DNA from 4 places in the Streptomyces sp. Da 82-17 genome. Region 3 is predicted to be linked to each of the others. Evidence: riboswitches for the same ligand, from Rfam matches in the RefSeq annotation. Region 3 holds a riboswitch; each other region holds the start of a gene.
The links. A riboswitch is a leader RNA that binds a small molecule or an ion and turns the genes downstream of it on or off. The one in region 3 is predicted to bind cyclic di-AMP.
Positions count from the first base shown of each region.

Region 1 (4,191 bases), on a different contig from region 3:
CCGAAGGGCCTCGCGCTGCTCGCCGACGCGCTGCGCGCCCCCGCCTTCGAGGACAGCGAGATCAAGCGCCTCGTACGCAACCGCCTGGACGAGATCCCGCACGAGACGGCCAACCCGGCGCGGCGCGCGGCCAAGGAGCTGTACAAGCAGCTGTTCCCGGCCGAGGCGCGGATGTCGCGGCCGCGGCAGGGCACCGAGGAGACCGTCGCCCGCATCGACGCGGCCGCGGTCCGCAAGTTCTACGACGCGCACATCCGCCCGGCCACCGCGACCGTCGTCGTCGTCGGTGACCTGGAGGGCGCCGACCTGGACGCGATGCTCGCCGAGACGCTGGGGGAGTGGACGGGGAACACCGCGGAGCAGCGCCCCGCGGCGCCCATCACCGCGGACGACACCGGCCGGGTCTTCATCGTGGACCGTCCCGGCGCCGTGCAGACGCAGCTCCTGATCGGCCGTATCGGCGCGGACCGGCACGACCAGGTGTGGCCGGCGCAGGTGCTCGGCACGTACTGCCTGGGCGGGACTCTGACGTCCCGTCTGGACCGGGTGCTGCGCGAGGAAAAGGGCTACACCTACGGTGTGCGGGCGTTCGCGCAGGTGCTGCGGTCGGCCGCGGACGGCAGCGGTGCGGCGATGCTCGCGATCAGCGGTTCGGTGGACACCCCCAACACCGGCCCGGCACTTGACGACCTGTGGAAGGTGCTGCGGACCCTCGCGGCCGAGGGTCTGACGGACCCGGAGCGGGACGTCGCGGTGCAGAACCTGGTGGGTGTGGCGCCGCTGCGGTACGAGACGGCGGCGGCCGTCGCCGGCACGCTCGCGGACCAGGTCGAGCAGCAGCTGCCGGACGACTTCCAGGCGGAGCTGTACCGCCGTCTCGCCGAGACGGGCACGGTGGAGGCCACCGCGGCCGTCGTCAGCGCGTTCCCCGAGGACCGTCTCGTCACGGTCCTGGTGGGCGACGCCGACCAGATCGCCGAGCCCGTGAAGGCGCTCGGCATCGGTGAAGTGACCGTTGTCACGGGCTAGTCGGGCCGCCGCGGCGACGCGGTGACGGGCTCAGGGGCCCCGGTGGCGCACCCGCGCCACCGGGGCCCCCACCGTTCGAGCACCTCGTCATGCAATGTCCGATTAGGGCTGAAATTTCAGAGTGGTTGGGGATCTGCCCTGTGGCGTGCACTACAAAAGGCGTGATCCGTTTGTTGATTGAAAGATGTCCCGTTTAGCGTCGGTCCGGCTGTTCGCCAGCTATGCGCCGCGCCCGCGGCACCGGACAGTCATCGCCGAGTCCCCGTACGGCGCGAGCCAGGGGAGCCGGGGACCCACACGCAGTCCCTGGGGTGAATCGGACGCCCTCCCGCGCGGAGGGGGCCCGTAGGAGACCTTCCTGCTCCGAACCCGTCAGCTAACCCGGTAGGCGAGAAGGAAGGAAAGGACACCGCCACCCCATGGCCTTCGCCCGTGCCACCGGGAAGCACCGCCGTCCCAGCCGCCTGACCCGCAAGAGCGCCACCATCGCCGGTGTCGCCGCCCTGACCACCTCGGGCGTCGTCGGCGGCCTCTCCGCCCCCGCGATGGCCGCCGAGAGCTCCGCGGCCCTCGACGACACCGGCATCAACCAGGCCGTCTCCGTGGGCGATTCGCTCGCCGAGCAGATAGACGCCCAGGCCGCCGCCCAGGAGAAGGCAGCCGCCAAGGCCGCCGCCAAGAAGAAGGCCGAGGAGCACGCCGAGGCCGCCCGCAAGGCCGAGGCCAAGCGCAAGGCCGCGGAGAAGGCCAAGAAGGAGCGCGAGGCCAAGGAGCGCGCCGCCCGCGAGGCCGAGCGCAAGCGCCTCAACAGCTACACCGCCCCGGTCGCCGGCTCGTACATCTCCACCGGCTACCAGACCGGCGGCGCCCTCTGGTCCTCCGGCAGCCACAGCGGCGTCGACTTCCACGCCGGCTCCGGCACCTCCGTCGTCGCCGTCGGCTCCGGCACCGTCGTCGAGGCCGGCTGGGGCGGGGCGTACGGCAACAACATCGTGATCAAGATGAACGACGGCACGTACACCCAGTACGGCCACCTCTCGTCCATCGGCGTCTCGGTCGGCCAGACCGTCACCCCCGGCCAGCAGATCGGCCTCTCCGGCTCGACCGGCAACTCCACGGGCCCGCACCTGCACTTCGAGGCCCGCACGTCGCCCGAATACGGCTCGGACATCGACCCGGTCGCGTACCTGCGCTCGCACGGCGTGAACGTCTGACGCCACCGCACGCACCCCGCACCGAAGGCCCCGGCATCCGCTGCCGGGGCCTTCGGCGTTCCCGGACATTGCTCCTCGCTCCACCGGCCGATCCGATTCGGCCGGTTTTCGGCCGGGCGCAGGCCAAAAGACTTCCATGAATTCCGGTGAGTCGTCGGAAATTCAGGTGTGCTGGAATAGAGTCGCAGAACGGGTGATTCACAGGTGGAGGTCCGGTCATGCGCATTCCGGCGCACTCGGTATGCACGGCGATTCGCGACGACATCGTCGCGGGAGTCTTCGAACGCGGCGGCCGGCTCACCGAAGAGGTCCTCGCGCGGCGGTACGGCGTCTCCCGCGTCCCGGTCCGCGAGGCGCTGCGCACCCTGGAAGCGGAGGGGTTCGTCAGCACGCGCAGGCACGCGGGCGCGTGCGTCGCCGAGCCCACCGCGCAGGACGCCGCCGACCTGCTCGAGGCCAGACAGCTCCTCGAACCGCTCGGCGCGGCCCGCGCGGCGCAGCGCCGCACCGAGGCCCACCTCAAGGTGCTGCGCGGCCTCGTACGGCTCGGCCAGGAGCGCGCCCGCGCCGGGCACAGCGACGACCTGCGCTCTCTGGACGGCTGGTTCCACGAGACCCTCGCCCAGGCCTCCGGCAGCGCGGGCCTGACCGCCCTGCTCACGCAGCTGCGCCAGAAGATCGCGTGGATGTACGCGGTCGAGCCGCCCGCCAAGCCGACCGAGTCCTGGGCGGAGCACGGCGCGATCGTCGACGCGGTGGCCCGGCGCGACGCGGAACGCGCCCGCGCCCTCACCGCCCAGCACACCGAACGCTCCAAGGCCGCGCACCGGCTGCGTTTCGCGGACGGCGGGGCGCGGGTCGGCAGGGTCGCTGCGGTGAGGACTTCGCAACATTCCGTAAACATGGCGAGCGGCCGGAATTAACGAAAGCCGTATACGAATAGGGTGTACGGGCCGGGAATTGTTGCGCCCCGTTGCGGGCTGCCCATTTCTCTGCGGCCCCGTCTGGTCCGTTTATCTCGTACGGCTGTCGGCAGTGCCTTTTGGTGCGTGCCGCAATACCGGCCGCGAAAAACACGGAAGCCCCGCAGACCTCGTCGGTCTGCGGGGCTTCCGCGGCAGTGGTGCGCCTGAACGGGTCAGGCCGGGGCCGGAGCCCCGTGCGTCCGAGCCGGGCTCGGACGCTCAGACGGTCTCGGGGAGCTCCTCGAGACCCTCGGAGACCAGCTTCGCCAGACGGTCCAGGGCGACGTCCGCACCCTCGGCGTCGGAGGCGAGCACGATCTCCTCGCCGCCCTGCGCGCCCAGGCCGAGCACCGCGAGCATGGAAGCGGCGTTGACCGGGTTCCCGTCGGCCTTGGCGATCGTCACGGGGACGCCGGCGGCCGTGGCCGCGCGGACGAAGATGGAGGCGGGACGGGCGTGGAGGCCCTCGGCCCAGCCGACGTTGACGCGGCGCTCAGCCATGTGATGCTGCCCTTCAGGTGTCGCTCAAGCACTTGTCTAGACCACTGTCTCATACCGCGGCGGATGCTCCGAGAGGCCGTACGTCCTGAACCCCGGCCGCCGTCCGGCCTTCCTACCTTGCATCGCACGGGGCGGCACCGCGACCCGTACTCAGTGGGTGAGACGGGCCCGAGGGCGGGTCGGGAGGCGGCTCCGGGGACGGCTCCAGGAGGGGGGGCGGGCGCGGGTTTTCCACAGGCCCGGGCCGAAGGTCGTACCGGGCTGTCCACAGGCCCTGACCGAAAGGCCGGTTCGCCGTACTCTGGGCCGCATGACGCCGGTCGAGCACGCGGACTCCACGGACGCCGCCTACCCCGCCCACTGGGAGGCGGACGTGGTGCTGCGCGACGGCGGCACGGCACGGATCAGGCCCATCACCACCGAAGACGCCGACCGCCTGGTCAGCTTCTACGAACAAGTCTCGGACGAGTCGAAGTACTACC
Region 1 is NZ_JBJURH010000018.1:59,281-63,471, reverse strand. Features, by position in the region: gene ACIDOF_RS26925 (M16 family metallopeptidase) at 1-1,029, shown strand, start outside; cyclic di-AMP (ydaO/yuaA leader) riboswitch at 1,272-1,434, shown strand; gene ACIDOF_RS26920 (M23 family metallopeptidase) at 1,449-2,243, shown strand; gene ACIDOF_RS26915 (GntR family transcriptional regulator) at 2,462-3,166, shown strand; gene ACIDOF_RS26910 (HPr family phosphocarrier protein) at 3,428-3,709, opposite strand; gene ACIDOF_RS26905 (GNAT family N-acetyltransferase) at 4,020-4,191, shown strand, end outside.
Region 1: it holds a riboswitch for cyclic di-AMP, as region 3 does, so the genes downstream of both, ACIDOF_RS26920 (M23 family metallopeptidase) here and ACIDOF_RS26215 (transglycosylase family protein) in region 3, are expected to answer to the same signal.

Region 2 (4,191 bases), on a different contig from region 3:
TGGCGAGCTCGGCGTCGTGCGCGGCCGCCACCCGGTCCAGGGCGTCCAGCACCCTCACGCCGCGCTCGGTGTCCAGATGCCCGCCCGCACTCTGCGCCCGCACGCTGTCCACCGTCGCACCCGGGCGGTACTTGCCGGTGAGGAAGCCGGAGGCGAGCGCGTAGTAGGGCACGGCGGCGAGGCCGGTCCGCGAGGCGACCTCCTGGAGGCGGCCCTCGTACGTGTCGCGGGAGACCAGGTTGTAGTGCGGCTGCAGCGCGGCGTACCGCGTGAGGCCCTCGCGCTCGGCGAAGTCGAGGGACTCGGTGAGGCGCTCGGGCGAGATGTTGGAGGCGGCGACGGCGCGCACGGTGCCGGCGCGGACCAGCTCGTCGAGGGCGGTGACGATGTCCTCGACGGGGACGCTCGGGTCGTCGAAGTGCGTGTAGTAGAGGTCGATGTAGTCCGTGCCGAGGCGGCGCAGGGAGTCCTCGACGCCCCGCTTGATGGTGCCCGGGGCGAGGCCCTTCACGCCGTCGAGCCCGCCGACCTTGGTCGCGACGACGACGTCCTCGCGATTGCCGCGCGCCGCCAGCCACTTGCCGATGACGGTCTCGGACTCGCCGCCGCTGTTGCCCGGCACCCAGGCCGAGTAGACGTCGGCGGTGTCGATGAAGTTGCCGCCGGCCTCGGTGTAGGCGTCGAGGACCGCGAAGGACTGCTCCTCGTCGGCGCTCCAGCCGAAGACGTTGCCGCCGAGGGCGAGCGGGAAGACCGAGAGACCGGACGGGCCGAGGGTGCGCAAAGAGGTCATGGGGACGTCAACAGCCGCCGTGGACGGGCCTATTCCGGTCCGCGCACCGCTGAGGGGTACGCGCACAGGAAAGAGGGACCCGCCGCACGACGGCTGTGGAGGACATGCCTCACCTCACCGATGCATGCCTCGTACCGGCAGCCCTGACGTCGGGGGGTAAGCCGCCAGGACCACCGGAATCCAGGAACCTCCCGGGGAGCCGTGGCGGCTCGGCCGGTCGAGATCAGATGCTGACGCCCTTGCTGCGCAGCCAGGCGCTCGGGTCGATCAGCTCGCCGCCGGCGGTCTTCACCTCGAAGTGCAGGTGCGGGCCGGTGGAGTTGCCGGTCGAGCCGACGCGTCCGATGACGTCGCCCGTCTTGACCTCCTGGCCGACGCTGACGCTCATCGACGACTGGTGGTTGTACGCCAGCTCGGTGCCGTCGTCGAGCTCGATGACCGTGCGGTAGCCATAACTGCCGGACCAGCCGGCCTCCTTGACTGTGCCGCTGTGGATCGACTTGATCGGCGTGCCCGTGGGGGCGGCGAAGTCCAGGCCCGTGTGGTACCCGGAGGACCACATCGAACCGGCCTGCCCGAACACGGTGCTGATCGTGTACGACGCGAGGGGGGCGGTGAAGCTGCGGGCGAGCTTGGCGAGGCGCTCGGCCTCCGCCTTCCGCTTCGCCTCCTCCTCGGCCTTGCGCTTGGCCTCGGCGGCCTCCCGCTCGGCCTCGGTCTGCTGCTTCTCGGCCTCTTCGGCGGCGGCCTTGGCGGCGGCGTCGGCAGCGGCGGCCTGCTCGGCGGCCGCGGCCTCCTCCTGCTTCGACTCGGCCTGCTGCATGATGCGCGAGCGCAGCGCCTCACCGGCGTCCGCGGAGGCGGCCTGCGGCTCGCCGTCGAGCTGGGCGACGGGGGCGCCGGACGCGGCGGTGGCCTGGGTGACGCCCGAGAAGTCGTCCCCGGCGTCCGCGGAGTCGTCGGAGATCAGGGAGCCGACGCCCGGCAGGGACTCGGCGTCGGGCAGCGATTCGGTGACACCGGAGAGGTCGGGCAGCGAGATCGGTACCGGCGGGCGGTCCTTGGCGGTCGCTATGCCGCCGGCGCCGACCGCGGCGATGACGCCGACGCCGAGCACCGTGGAGCTGCGCGCGAAGCCGCCGCGCTGCTTGCCGACGCGGTGCCGGCCGCGGACCGGGCGAACGGACTCCTCAGTGGGGTTCCACTCTTCCCAGGGCCCTTCGTCGTGTCCGAACGCCGTCTCGCCGTCCGGGAAATACGCGGGCTCATGGCCGGTCGTGCCTCGGCTTGCGGGGGTCGCCACTGGGGCGCACTCCTTTCCTTCCTTCTCGCCTACCGGGTTAGCTGACGGGTTCGGAACAGGAAGGTTTCCTACGGGCGAAGAACGCCCGATTCACCCCAAGTTGGTGGTTCCCCGGCTCCCTTGCGGGATTAAGCGTGTGCGCACGGAGCCGACTCTTGTGACGGCTGGGACGACCGCGCTGCGTTATCGAACGTTAATAGACAGCGGCATCGGATTCCAAGCCGTTCCGACTGATCGTTCATGGCTCTGGCCAAGCCTTTTCGGGACACGAGGGGGCGGAACCGGGCGAGTTGACCACACTTTCTCCACAACTCGCGGCCCTCAAGTTTCTGACGTTGCGTCATTTGTTATGCGGAGGGCGGCGCTTCACTCACAGAGGGTGACAGCGGGCGGCCCCTTCGGCTCGTCCGCCGCGGGCCGCCGCACCGCGAGCAGCGCCATGTCGTCCGTCATGCCGCTCCCGCCGGTGTGCGCCCGCACCTCGTCGGCCACGGCGGCGAGCAGCGCGTCCGGCGCCGCGAACGTCCGGCCGCTGAGCCGGGCCGCCGGATCGTAGAACTCCCCCGCCTCGTCCCGCGCCTCCGAGAGGCCGTCGGTGTAGAAGAGCAGCGTCGCGCCGCCGGGGAAGGCGCACTCGCCCGCCCGGTCCGGCCACATCCCGAGGTCGCCCATGCCGAGCGGAAGCGCCGGCTCCGCCGCCGCGAGCACCGCGAGCCGCCCGCCCGCGTACAGCAACAGGGGTTCCGGATGGCCCCGGTTGATGAACCGGACCACCTCGCGGCCGTGCGGCATCTCCGCGAGCACCGCCGTCGTGAAGCCCTCGAAGGCGTCCAGGCCGGAGCGCCGGACGCCCTCGCGCGCCAGCGCCCGCTCCAGGCGCTGTGCGACCGCCTCCAGGGTCGTCTCCTGCTCGGCCGCCTCCCGGAACGCCCCGATCACCACGGCCACGGCCTCCACAGCCCCGAGCCCCTTGCCGCGCACGTCGCCGACGATCAGCCGTACGCCGTGCGGAGTCTCCTGCACCGCGTACAGGTCGCCGCCGATGAACGCGTCCGCCTGCGCCGCCTCGTAGCACGCGGCCACCTCCAACCCCCCGATCCGAGAAGCCGGTTCGGGCAGGACGGCGCGCTGCGCGGCCTCGGCGATCTCCCGCGCGGAGGCGAGCTTCTCCCCGCGGTGGCGTACGACGACGTTGATGAGGACGGCGAGCGCGGAGACCGTGAGCACGTTGATCAGCTCGGTCAGCTCCTGCGGCCGGCCGACCGTCCCGTAGTACAGCTGCAGCAGCACCACGGACGCGGACGCGGCGACGCCCGTCAGGACCGTGCCCGACAGGCCGAAGAACGGGGCCGCGACGAGCGGCGCGGCGCAGAACAGCGGCGCCGCCGTGAACCTCGGCGGCGTCAACAGCGCGGAGACGAGCCCCACGAGGACGAGCAGCGCGGGCAGCGTACGAATGAACGCGTGCGCGTGCGCGTGCGTGAGAGGCCGTTTCCGCTCCTGCCCCCCAGCCCCGCCGGGCGGTCTGCGGGGCGGTCTGCGGCGCGCACCACCGCCGCCACCGGCCCCCTCCCGGCGCCCGCCTCGCCGCGCTCCGCGCGCTCCTCGCTGCCCCACCGGTCGTCTCCTGCCTGCCGCACCTCCCCAGGCTCGGCGGCGTACGGCGGCCCGGCGACCGCTCGGCGGCCGTACGGGTTAAGGGGTGGCGTTCGGCCTCACCAAAATGGCGTACACTTGTGTTTACCGACGCGGGGTGGAGCAGCTCGGTAGCTCGCTGGGCTCATAACCCAGAGGTCGCAGGTTCAAATCCTGTCCCCGCTACTGAAGCCTCAGGCCCGGCACGTGAAAGCGTGCCGGGCCTGACGCGTTTTCACGGCCCTTCACGGCTGCGGCCCCTGCCCGCCCGCAGCACTCCCCACGAACACGACAGCGCCCGAACCACCGCAGTGGCTCGGGCGCTGCCCGGCAGGTCGGACCGGGTTCCCCCGGGGACCCTCGCGTCGTAGGCCGTGTGGGACTCGAACCCACAACCAATGGATTAAAAGTCCACTGCTCTGCCAATTGAGCTAACGGCCCGCGTCAACGCACCCCCCGA
Region 2 is NZ_JBJURH010000006.1:382,209-386,399, reverse strand. Features, by position in the region: gene ACIDOF_RS13585 (aldo/keto reductase) at 1-793, opposite strand, end outside; gene ACIDOF_RS13580 (M23 family metallopeptidase) at 1,017-2,096, opposite strand; cyclic di-AMP (ydaO/yuaA leader) riboswitch at 2,108-2,241, opposite strand; gene ACIDOF_RS13575 (PP2C family protein-serine/threonine phosphatase) at 2,463-3,713, opposite strand; tRNA gene ACIDOF_RS13570 (tRNA-Met) at 3,844-3,917, shown strand; tRNA gene ACIDOF_RS13565 (tRNA-Lys) at 4,100-4,172, opposite strand.
Region 2: it holds a riboswitch for cyclic di-AMP, as region 3 does, so the genes downstream of both, ACIDOF_RS13580 (M23 family metallopeptidase) here and ACIDOF_RS26215 (transglycosylase family protein) in region 3, are expected to answer to the same signal.

Region 3 (4,191 bases):
ACTGTGACTTTCACGTGATCTGCGCTGTATCGGGTTGTGACAAGCGTTCGACTGTCGCTACGTTTCACCCTCGGCTCGGACGCCACGGCTGTCACACGCCACGGCTGCAGACGCCATGCCTGTCGTCGCGCGAAAGGGAACCGCATGCTCTCCGGGAACGGTCGTCACCGACGCCCCCGCCAGGCCCCGGCCCTCGTGGTCGCGGCCGGAGTGACCGGATCAGCGATCGCCATCCCGCTGCTCGGCGCGACCGGCGCCAGTGCCGCGGACGCCACCGTCGACGCCAACACCTGGGACCGCCTCGCCGACTGCGAGAGCGGCGGCGTGTGGAACGCCGACACCGGCAACGGCTACTACGGCGGCCTCCAGTTGACCCAGGCGGACTGGGAGGCCTTCGGCGGTCTGAAGTACGCCCCGAGCGCCGACCTGGCCAGCCGTGCCCAGCAGGTGGCCGTGGCGGAGAACGTGCTCGCCGAGCGCGGGCCGCTGGCCTGGCCCACCTGCGGCCTGGTCGCCGGCTTCCCGCTCACCGACCCCGCGGACGGCGACCAGTCGGACCAGCCGAGCGAGGAGCCGAGCGAGGAGCCCACCGAGTTCCCGTCGGACGACCCCTCAGCCGAGGACCCGACCCCGCCCGGCGACACCTCCGTCGAGGAGCCCGCGGACACCCCGACCGACTCCCCGACCGACGCCCCGTCAGACGACACAAAGGGCGAAACGGACGGCGAGGCGGACGGCGGGACGGGCGGCGGATCCGACGGCAAGGGCAGCGGCGACAGCGCGGACGAAACGGGCAACTCCGGCCAGAACGGCTCCGGAAAGCATCGCGGCGAACCCGCCCCCGAGTCCCCGGACTCCCCGGAGGAGGGTCGCGACTCCAACTCCTCGGGCCGGCACGCCTCGCGCGGCGACGGCTCCCGCGGCGACGCCGAAGGCGCGTACACGGTCCGCGTCGGCGACAGCCTCTCCGCGATCGCCGACGCCCGTGGCGTCGACGGCGGTTGGCCCGCGCTCTACGCCGCCAACGAGGACGCGATCGGCTCCGACCCGGACCTCATCCTCCCTGGCCAGCGGCTCGACCTCGGCTGACCGGCGGCCGGCCGGTGTGGGTGCGAGCAGGGTGAAACTGGGCGGAATCCGGCGGCAGTTCGCTGCTGAATGTCCGTTATAAAGACACTTCGCCCGGGGTGAGAGATGAGTCTCATCAGCCCTGATCGGCTTGGTATTTCCACCGAGCGCACGGCTACGGTCGTCACCGCTCGCCACTGGCGGGCCCCGATGGCCGTCACGCCGAATCCTGCCGGCGGCCCTTGGGAACAGTCGTCGCGTCAAGCGCCGTAGGCAGGAGCGGGGGACCCAAGGTTTGCGCCGGGCCCGGCCGTTGAGGCTCCACGCGGAGCCCGCAGCGGTGCAGGGAACGGCTTGGGGTGAAGTCGCCGCGTATGTCCCGGATTTCGGGGTGTACGGAACGAGGCGGCCGGGCAACTCACACGGCCCGAACCCGACAGCTCACCTCGCAGGCGTCGGTGAGGGGATTACTCCATGCTGTTCTCCGGCAAGGGCAAGCACCGTCGTCTGACCAAGGCCGAGAAGGCCGGCCGCGCCCTCGCGCTCGCCGGTGTCGCCGGCGCCGCGGTCGCCGCCCCGCTGGCCACCGCGGGCTCCGCCTCCGCCGCCACCGCCTCCGAGTGGGACGCCGTGGCCCAGTGCGAGGCCGGCGGCAACTGGTCCATCAACACCGGCAACGGCTACTACGGCGGCCTGCAGTTCTCGGCCTCCACCTGGAACGCCTACGGCGGCACCAAGTACGCGGCCACCGCCGACCAGGCCACCAAGGCCCAGCAGATAGAGATCGGCGAGAAGGTCCTCGCCGGACAGGGCAAGGGCGCCTGGCCGAACTGCGGCACCGGCCTCTCCAACGCCGCCTACGACGGCGGCGGTTCGGCGCAGCCCGCCGAGCAGGCCCCGCAGCAGCAGGCCGCCCCGCAGCCCGAGCGCAAGGCCGAGCAGCCCGCCTCCCGCTCGCAGGAGCGCGCCCCGCAGAAGACCGTCGAGACCCCGACCGGCAAGAAGGTCAAGAAGGGCGACGGCGAGTACAAGGTGAAGAAGGGCGACACCCTCTCCTCCATCGCCGAGGCGCACGACGTCAAGGGCGGCTGGGCGAAGCTGTTCGACCTGAACAAGGACATCGTCGACGACGCCGACTTCATCTACCCGGGCCAGCAGCTGCACCTGAAGTAAGCGGCCCGCGCGGCGCCCCCCACACTCCCCGCCCCGGCGTGCATTCCCCCGTACGCGCCGGGGCGGGGGCATGCCCGTACCGCGTGCCGTACCGCCTGCACCACCGCGTGCGCTGTTGAGCGGGGTGGCGCACACCCGCGTACCGCTCGGTAGTGTTGTTGCTCTTTTGCCCCGCAATGCGATTCTTCGGGCCTCTTTTCGTCCCAGCGGGCGGGCGGCCGGGTGGCCGAGCCTCAGCGGGCGGTTAGGCTCGTGAGACGCAAGGCAAAGAAGGTCGGCCGCAAGGGCGCGGCCCTCGTGCAAGCACAGCTTGCGTCACATCCCAGAAGGAGATGCTCGTGCCGTCCATCGACGTCGTCGTAGCCCGGGAAATCCTGGACTCCCGAGGCAACCCCACGGTCGAGGTCGAGGTCGGCCTCGACGACGGGAGCACCGGCCGTGCCGCCGTCCCGTCCGGCGCCTCCACCGGTGCCTTCGAGGCCATCGAACTCCGTGACGGTGACCCGAACCGTTACCAGGGCAAGGGTGTCGAGAAGGCCGTCCTCGCGGTCATCGAGCAGATCGGCCCGGAGCTGGTCGGCTACGACGCCACCGAGCAGCGCCTGATCGACCAGGCCATGTTCGACCTGGACGCCACCGACAACAAGGGCTCGCTCGGCGCCAACGCCATCCTGGGCGTCTCCCTCGCCGTCGCCCACGCCGCCTCCGAGGCGAGCGACCTGCCGCTGTTCCGTTACCTCGGCGGCCCGAACGCGCACCTGCTGCCGGTGCCGATGATGAACATCCTGAACGGCGGCTCGCACGCCGACTCCAACGTGGACATCCAGGAGTTCATGATCGCCCCGATCGGCGCGGAGTCCTTCTCCGAGGCGCTGCGCTGGGGCACCGAGGTCTACCACACGCTGAAGAAGGTCCTGAAGAGCAAGGGCCTGGCCACCGGCCTCGGCGACGAGGGCGGCTTCGCCCCGAACCTCGGCTCCAACCGCGAGGCCCTCGACCTCATCCTCGAGGCCATCAAGGAGGCCGGTTACGTTCCCGGCCAGCAGATCGCCCTCGCCCTCGACGTCGCCGCCTCCGAGTTCTACAAGGACGGCAAGTACAACTTCGAGGGCAAGGACCGCTCCGCCGCCGAGATGACGGAGTACTACGAGGAGCTCGTCTCCGCGTACCCGCTCGTCTCCATCGAGGACCCGCTGTTCGAGGACGACTGGGCCGGCTGGAACGTCATCACCGAGAAGCTCGGCTCCAAGGTCCAGCTCGTCGGCGACGACCTGTTCGTCACCAACCCGGAGCGCCTGGCCCGCGGCATCGAGGAGAACTCGGCCAACGCCCTGCTCGTCAAGGTCAACCAGATCGGTTCGCTGACCGAGACCCTGGACGCCGTCGAGCTGGCCCAGCGCAACGGCTTCAAGTGCATGATGTCCCACCGCTCCGGCGAGACCGAGGACGTCACCATCGCCGACCTGGCCGTCGCCACCAACTGCGGCCAGATCAAGACCGGCGCCCCGGCCCGCTCCGAGCGCGTCGCCAAGTACAACCAGCTGCTGCGCATCGAGGAGATCCTCGACGACGCCGCGGTCTACGCCGGCCGCAGCGCCTTCCCGCGCTTCAAGGGCTGAGCCGTAGTCACCAGGTAGTTACGTACGTCCCCGCACCCGGTCCCGTACCGTGTGCGGGGACGTACGTGCGTGTGAACGGGAGGCGGGGACATGGCCGTGAAGGACCGGGACCGGTTCTCCACCGCGACCAGGATCCGGTTGCTCGGCGAGCAGACGGCCGCCCGGGTCTACCGCTCCCAGACCAAACGGCAGGCCCGCCGCTCCCGCCTCACCGGCCGCGCCGCGCTCCTCGCCCTCGTCGTCTGCTCGCTGATCGTGGCGCTCGCGTACCCGATGCGGCAGTGGGTGGCGCAGCGCGCCGACATCGCGGAGCAGGAGCAGAAGCTGGCCG
Region 3 is NZ_JBJURH010000017.1:93,110-97,300, reverse strand. Features, by position in the region: gene ACIDOF_RS26220 (transglycosylase family protein) at 211-1,089, shown strand; cyclic di-AMP (ydaO/yuaA leader) riboswitch at 1,324-1,538, shown strand; gene ACIDOF_RS26215 (transglycosylase family protein) at 1,543-2,241, shown strand; gene eno (phosphopyruvate hydratase) at 2,580-3,860, shown strand; gene ACIDOF_RS26205 (FtsB family cell division protein) at 3,951-4,191, shown strand, end outside.

Region 4 (4,191 bases), on a different contig from region 3:
GGTGGGCAGCACCGCGGTGTCGTCGGGCAGGGCGTCGGCGAGCCGGTGGGCGGAGGCGTGCTGGGCGCGGGCCAGCTGCTCGGTCAGGCGGGGTTCGACCAGGTCGGGGCGGCCGACCGTGCCGATGAGCAGGGAGCCGCCGGTGAACGCGGCGACCGGGCGGCCGGCGTCGCTGAGCACGTACGCGGTGTGGTGCGGGGTGTGGCCGGGGGTGGCGACGGCGGCCAGGGCGAGGTCCGTGTCGACGTCGACGGTGTCCCCGTCGGCCACGGGGGTCCGGGCGAAGGAGACGTGCGCGCCGGCCGGGACCAGGTAGGCGGCGCCGGTGAGGCGGGCGAGCTCCAGGCCGCCGGTCACGTAGTCGTTGTGGATGTGCGTCTCCACGACGTGGGTGATGCGCACGCCCCGCCGCGCGGCCGCGGCCAGGACCTGGTCGATGTCCCGCGGCGGGTCCACGGCCACTGCCGCGCGCTCGCCGCCGGCCAGGTAGCTGCGGTTGCCGAGGCCCTCGAGCTCGATGGTGTCGACGAAGAACACAGGGAAACTCCTCACGGACGAAAATTACCCCCCGGGGTATGTCACTCACCTTAACAGCATTACCCCCGGGGGTATATTTCCGGGGCTGTGAGCACGTGACGGACCCGACAACCGCCTGGGGTGCGGCACTCTCGCCACTGCCGGGAGCAGCGGGAACACAGCGCAGCGGGAACGCAGAGCGCAGAGGGAGGAGCGGAGACGTGGGGGCCGTACGGGGCGAGGAGGCGTCGGCGTCGACGGAACTGTGGGCGCGGCACCGGCCGCTGTGCCCGCCTGTGGGCCATGAGCTGCGCGGCCCGTACCGGGACGCCTGGGTGCGCTTCCACAGCCTGCCGGGCTCGAAGCGGTACGCGGAGGACGAGGCCGATGCGGCCGAGCGGGACCGGATGCGGGGGCGGCACGCCGAGTGGCTGCCCGCCCACCCCTCAGGGCTGTGACAAGGCCCCGGAGAACCCCGAGAACCCGGAGAACCCGGAGTACGCCTCAGCGGCGGACCGCTCGTACCACCGTGTCCAGGGCCGCCGCGTCCCCCACGGGGCGGCGGGCGACCTCGGCGACGGCGATGTCGGCGTACGGCTCCCAGGCCGCGGTGACCTGGTCCGTACTGGAGAGGACCTGCAGGTCCTGGGGGCCGCCGATGCCGTGGTCGAGGTTGCTGATGTCGTGGCCGACGAGGAGCAGGGTCGCTCCGGGCCGGGCGACACGGCAGGCGGTGTCGAGGACCCCCTCCATATCCTGCCGAGGGAGCTGGAGGTAGGAGAGGAGCACCAGGTCGTACGCGGACTCCTGCGGGGCGTAGCGCGTCACGTCGGCCAACTCGGCGTGCACATCGGCCTGTTGGCGTTCTGCGAGGTCGGCCATGCGCCGTACGGCGACGGGTGAGAAGTCGACCGCGTCGACGCTCCAGCCCCGGCGGGCCAGCCACAGGGCGTTGCGCCCCTCCCCGGCGGCGAGGTCGAGGGCGCGGCCGGGCGGGAGTTCGGAGGTCTCACGGACGACCCACAGGTTGGGCTCGGCGGGCCATACGCGTTCCTCCGCGCCGTACCGCTCGTCCCAGGCGTTCGCGTCCACGTCCCTCACTCCTCCTCGCGCTCCGACCGACGAGCCCCCGACCACCGAGCCCCGCGGCCCACTCCGTCGCCGGACCCCACAGCCGTCAAGCTACGCGCGCCCGCACGGGGCCGCGACCCGCCGCCGGCGCCCACCCGGTGCCCCAAGTCGCCCCACCCGATCCCGCTCACCCCCACCCGCTCACCTATGTCCGAGTTCGCCCGATTAAGTCACCTCATTACAGCATTGGCGGCTTACATAAATTAGCGCCCATATTGGTGACACAGCACCTGAATTGCCCGTCAGATTCGCCCGACTTCCGCATTTCACGGCCGTATCGAATTCAGTGAGACGGGTCACACGGAACAACCGTCCCCCCGACAGACGCCGAAAACGCACATCCGGTTCCCGCAAAGCGAGTTGAGCCTTTTCGATCTCGGCGGGCGGCGTGTTCCAGGACACATGAATGCGCTCCGTACATTCCCCGTTCAATTTCCGACCTTGTTCCTCCGCGACTTTCTCGCCTAACGTCACCGTGAATCCGGACGGAACGCCGAATCCTGCCGCCGCCCGGAGAACCTCACACCGACTCACTTACGCACGGCAGGAGCGGGGGACCCAGGTAAGTCGCCGGTCCGGCACGTCCGGAACGGCTTGGGGTGAAGTCGCATGCGCAGTGCGACCGGACATCTCCCGTCCGAACCCGACAGCTCACCTCGTAGGCGACGGAGAGGAATTCGTCATGCCTGCAAAGGGAAAGCACCGCCGCCCCAAGTCCCGTTCGCTCAACCGGGGAATCGCCTTCGTGGGGACCGGCGGAGCAGCGCTCGTACTTCCGGTGATCGGCGCGACCGCGGCGAGCGCGGCGCCCGCGGGTGCGGCCAAGGCCGAGGCCGTTCAGGCGAGCCCGGCCGCGAAGCCGGCCGCCGCGAAGACGTACACCGTCGTCGCGGGTGACTCCCTCTCCGCGATCGCCCGGGAGCACTCCCTCAGCGGCGGCTGGAAGAAGCTGTACGAGGCCAACCGCGACGCCCTCGGCGACAACCCGGGCCTCATCCACCCCGGCCTGAAGCTCACCCTCGGCAAGAAGGCCGAGAAGGCCGACGCCTCCCGTGCCTCCGCCGAGCGCGCCGACCGCTCCGAGCGCAAGGGCGCCACCGAGGTGCAGCCCGCCGCGGCGAAGAAGGCGTACACCAACGACCTCGACGGCTGGATCCGCGAGTCGCTCGACATCATGGCCCAGCACGGCATCCCCGGCACGTACGAGGGCATCCACCGCAACATCATGCGGGAGTCCTCCGGCAACCCGCTGGCCATGAACAACTGGGACATCAACGCCCAGAACGGCACCCCGTCCAAGGGTCTGCTGCAGGTCATCGCCCCCACCTTCGAGGCCTACCACGTGCCCGGCACGTCGACCGACAGCTTCGACCCGGTCGCCAACATCACCGCCGCCTGCAACTACGCGGCGGACCGCTACGGCTCGATCGACAACGTCAACGGCCCGTACTAAACGAGCAGTCGGGCCGGACGGGTTCGTCCCGTCGGCCACGGCGACCGCCTCGGAGGGGGCGTCACGGCAGCGGAAGTCTCCGCCGTCGTGACGCCCCCTCCGCGCATGACATGGCGAGGCGCGTCAGCCCCGCAGCGACGCCGAGATGTCCTCCAGGCTGCGGCCCTTCGTCTCCGGCAGCTTGCGGTGCAGGTAGACCACGCCGAGCAGGCCGAAGAGACCGTAGATCCAGAACAGACCGGTGGGCGTGAGGGCGTTGATGGTGGTGAGGACGGTGAGGGAGATGGCGAAGTCGAGGCCCCAGTGGGTGACGTTGCCGAAGGAGCTGGCCTTGCCGCGTACCGCCGTCGGGAAGATCTCGCTGTTGATGAGCCAGATCGCGAGGCCGAGGCTGGGCGCGAACGCCGCGATGTACAGGCAGAGCCCGGCCACGAGCAGGCCGCCGGAGACGGGGCGCCCGTCGTCGCCCATCAGGTACAGCGCGCCGAGCAGCACGAGCGCCAGGACCACGACCGACGTGCCGCCGAGCAGCAGCGGGCGGCGGCCGACCCGGTCGACGAGCAGCAGCGCCACGAACGTCAGGCACATGTTGACCAGGCCGATGCCGAGCGAGGAGAGGATCGCGGCGGAGCTGCCGAAACCGGCCTGCTTGAGCATGGTCGGCGCGTAGTAGATGACCGCGTTGACGCCGACCAGCTGGTTGGTGGCCGCGACGACCACGCCGAGGATTACGGCGGGACGCATCGCGGGGCGCAGCAGATCGCGGTAGCTGGTGCGGGTCTCGGCCGCGGACAGCGCCTCGATCTCGGCGAGTTCGGCGTCGGCGGCCTCGGGCGTACGGGTGCGGAGCAGCGCGGCGCGGGCCTCGTCGCGGCGGCCGCGGTCGAGGAGCCAGCGCGGGCTCTCCGCGAGGCGCAGCACGCCGGCGAACATCGCGAGCGCGGGCAGCAGCCCGAGCCCCAGCATCCAGCGCCAGCCCTCACCGTCGTCGAAGAGATAGCCGACCAGGTACGAGACGAAGATCCCGACCGTGATCATGAGTTGGTTGAGCGACACCAGCCGGCCGCGGGAGCGGGCCGGGGCGATCTCGG
Region 4 is NZ_JBJURH010000025.1:39,652-43,842, forward strand. Features, by position in the region: gene ACIDOF_RS31900 (MBL fold metallo-hydrolase) at 1-537, opposite strand, end outside; gene ACIDOF_RS31905 (hypothetical protein) at 738-974, shown strand; gene ACIDOF_RS31910 (class I SAM-dependent methyltransferase) at 1,021-1,608, opposite strand; cyclic di-AMP (ydaO/yuaA leader) riboswitch at 2,161-2,325, shown strand; gene ACIDOF_RS31915 (transglycosylase SLT domain-containing protein) at 2,330-3,100, shown strand; gene ACIDOF_RS31920 (sugar porter family MFS transporter) at 3,224-4,191, opposite strand, start outside.
Region 4: it holds a riboswitch for cyclic di-AMP, as region 3 does, so the genes downstream of both, ACIDOF_RS31915 (transglycosylase SLT domain-containing protein) here and ACIDOF_RS26215 (transglycosylase family protein) in region 3, are expected to answer to the same signal.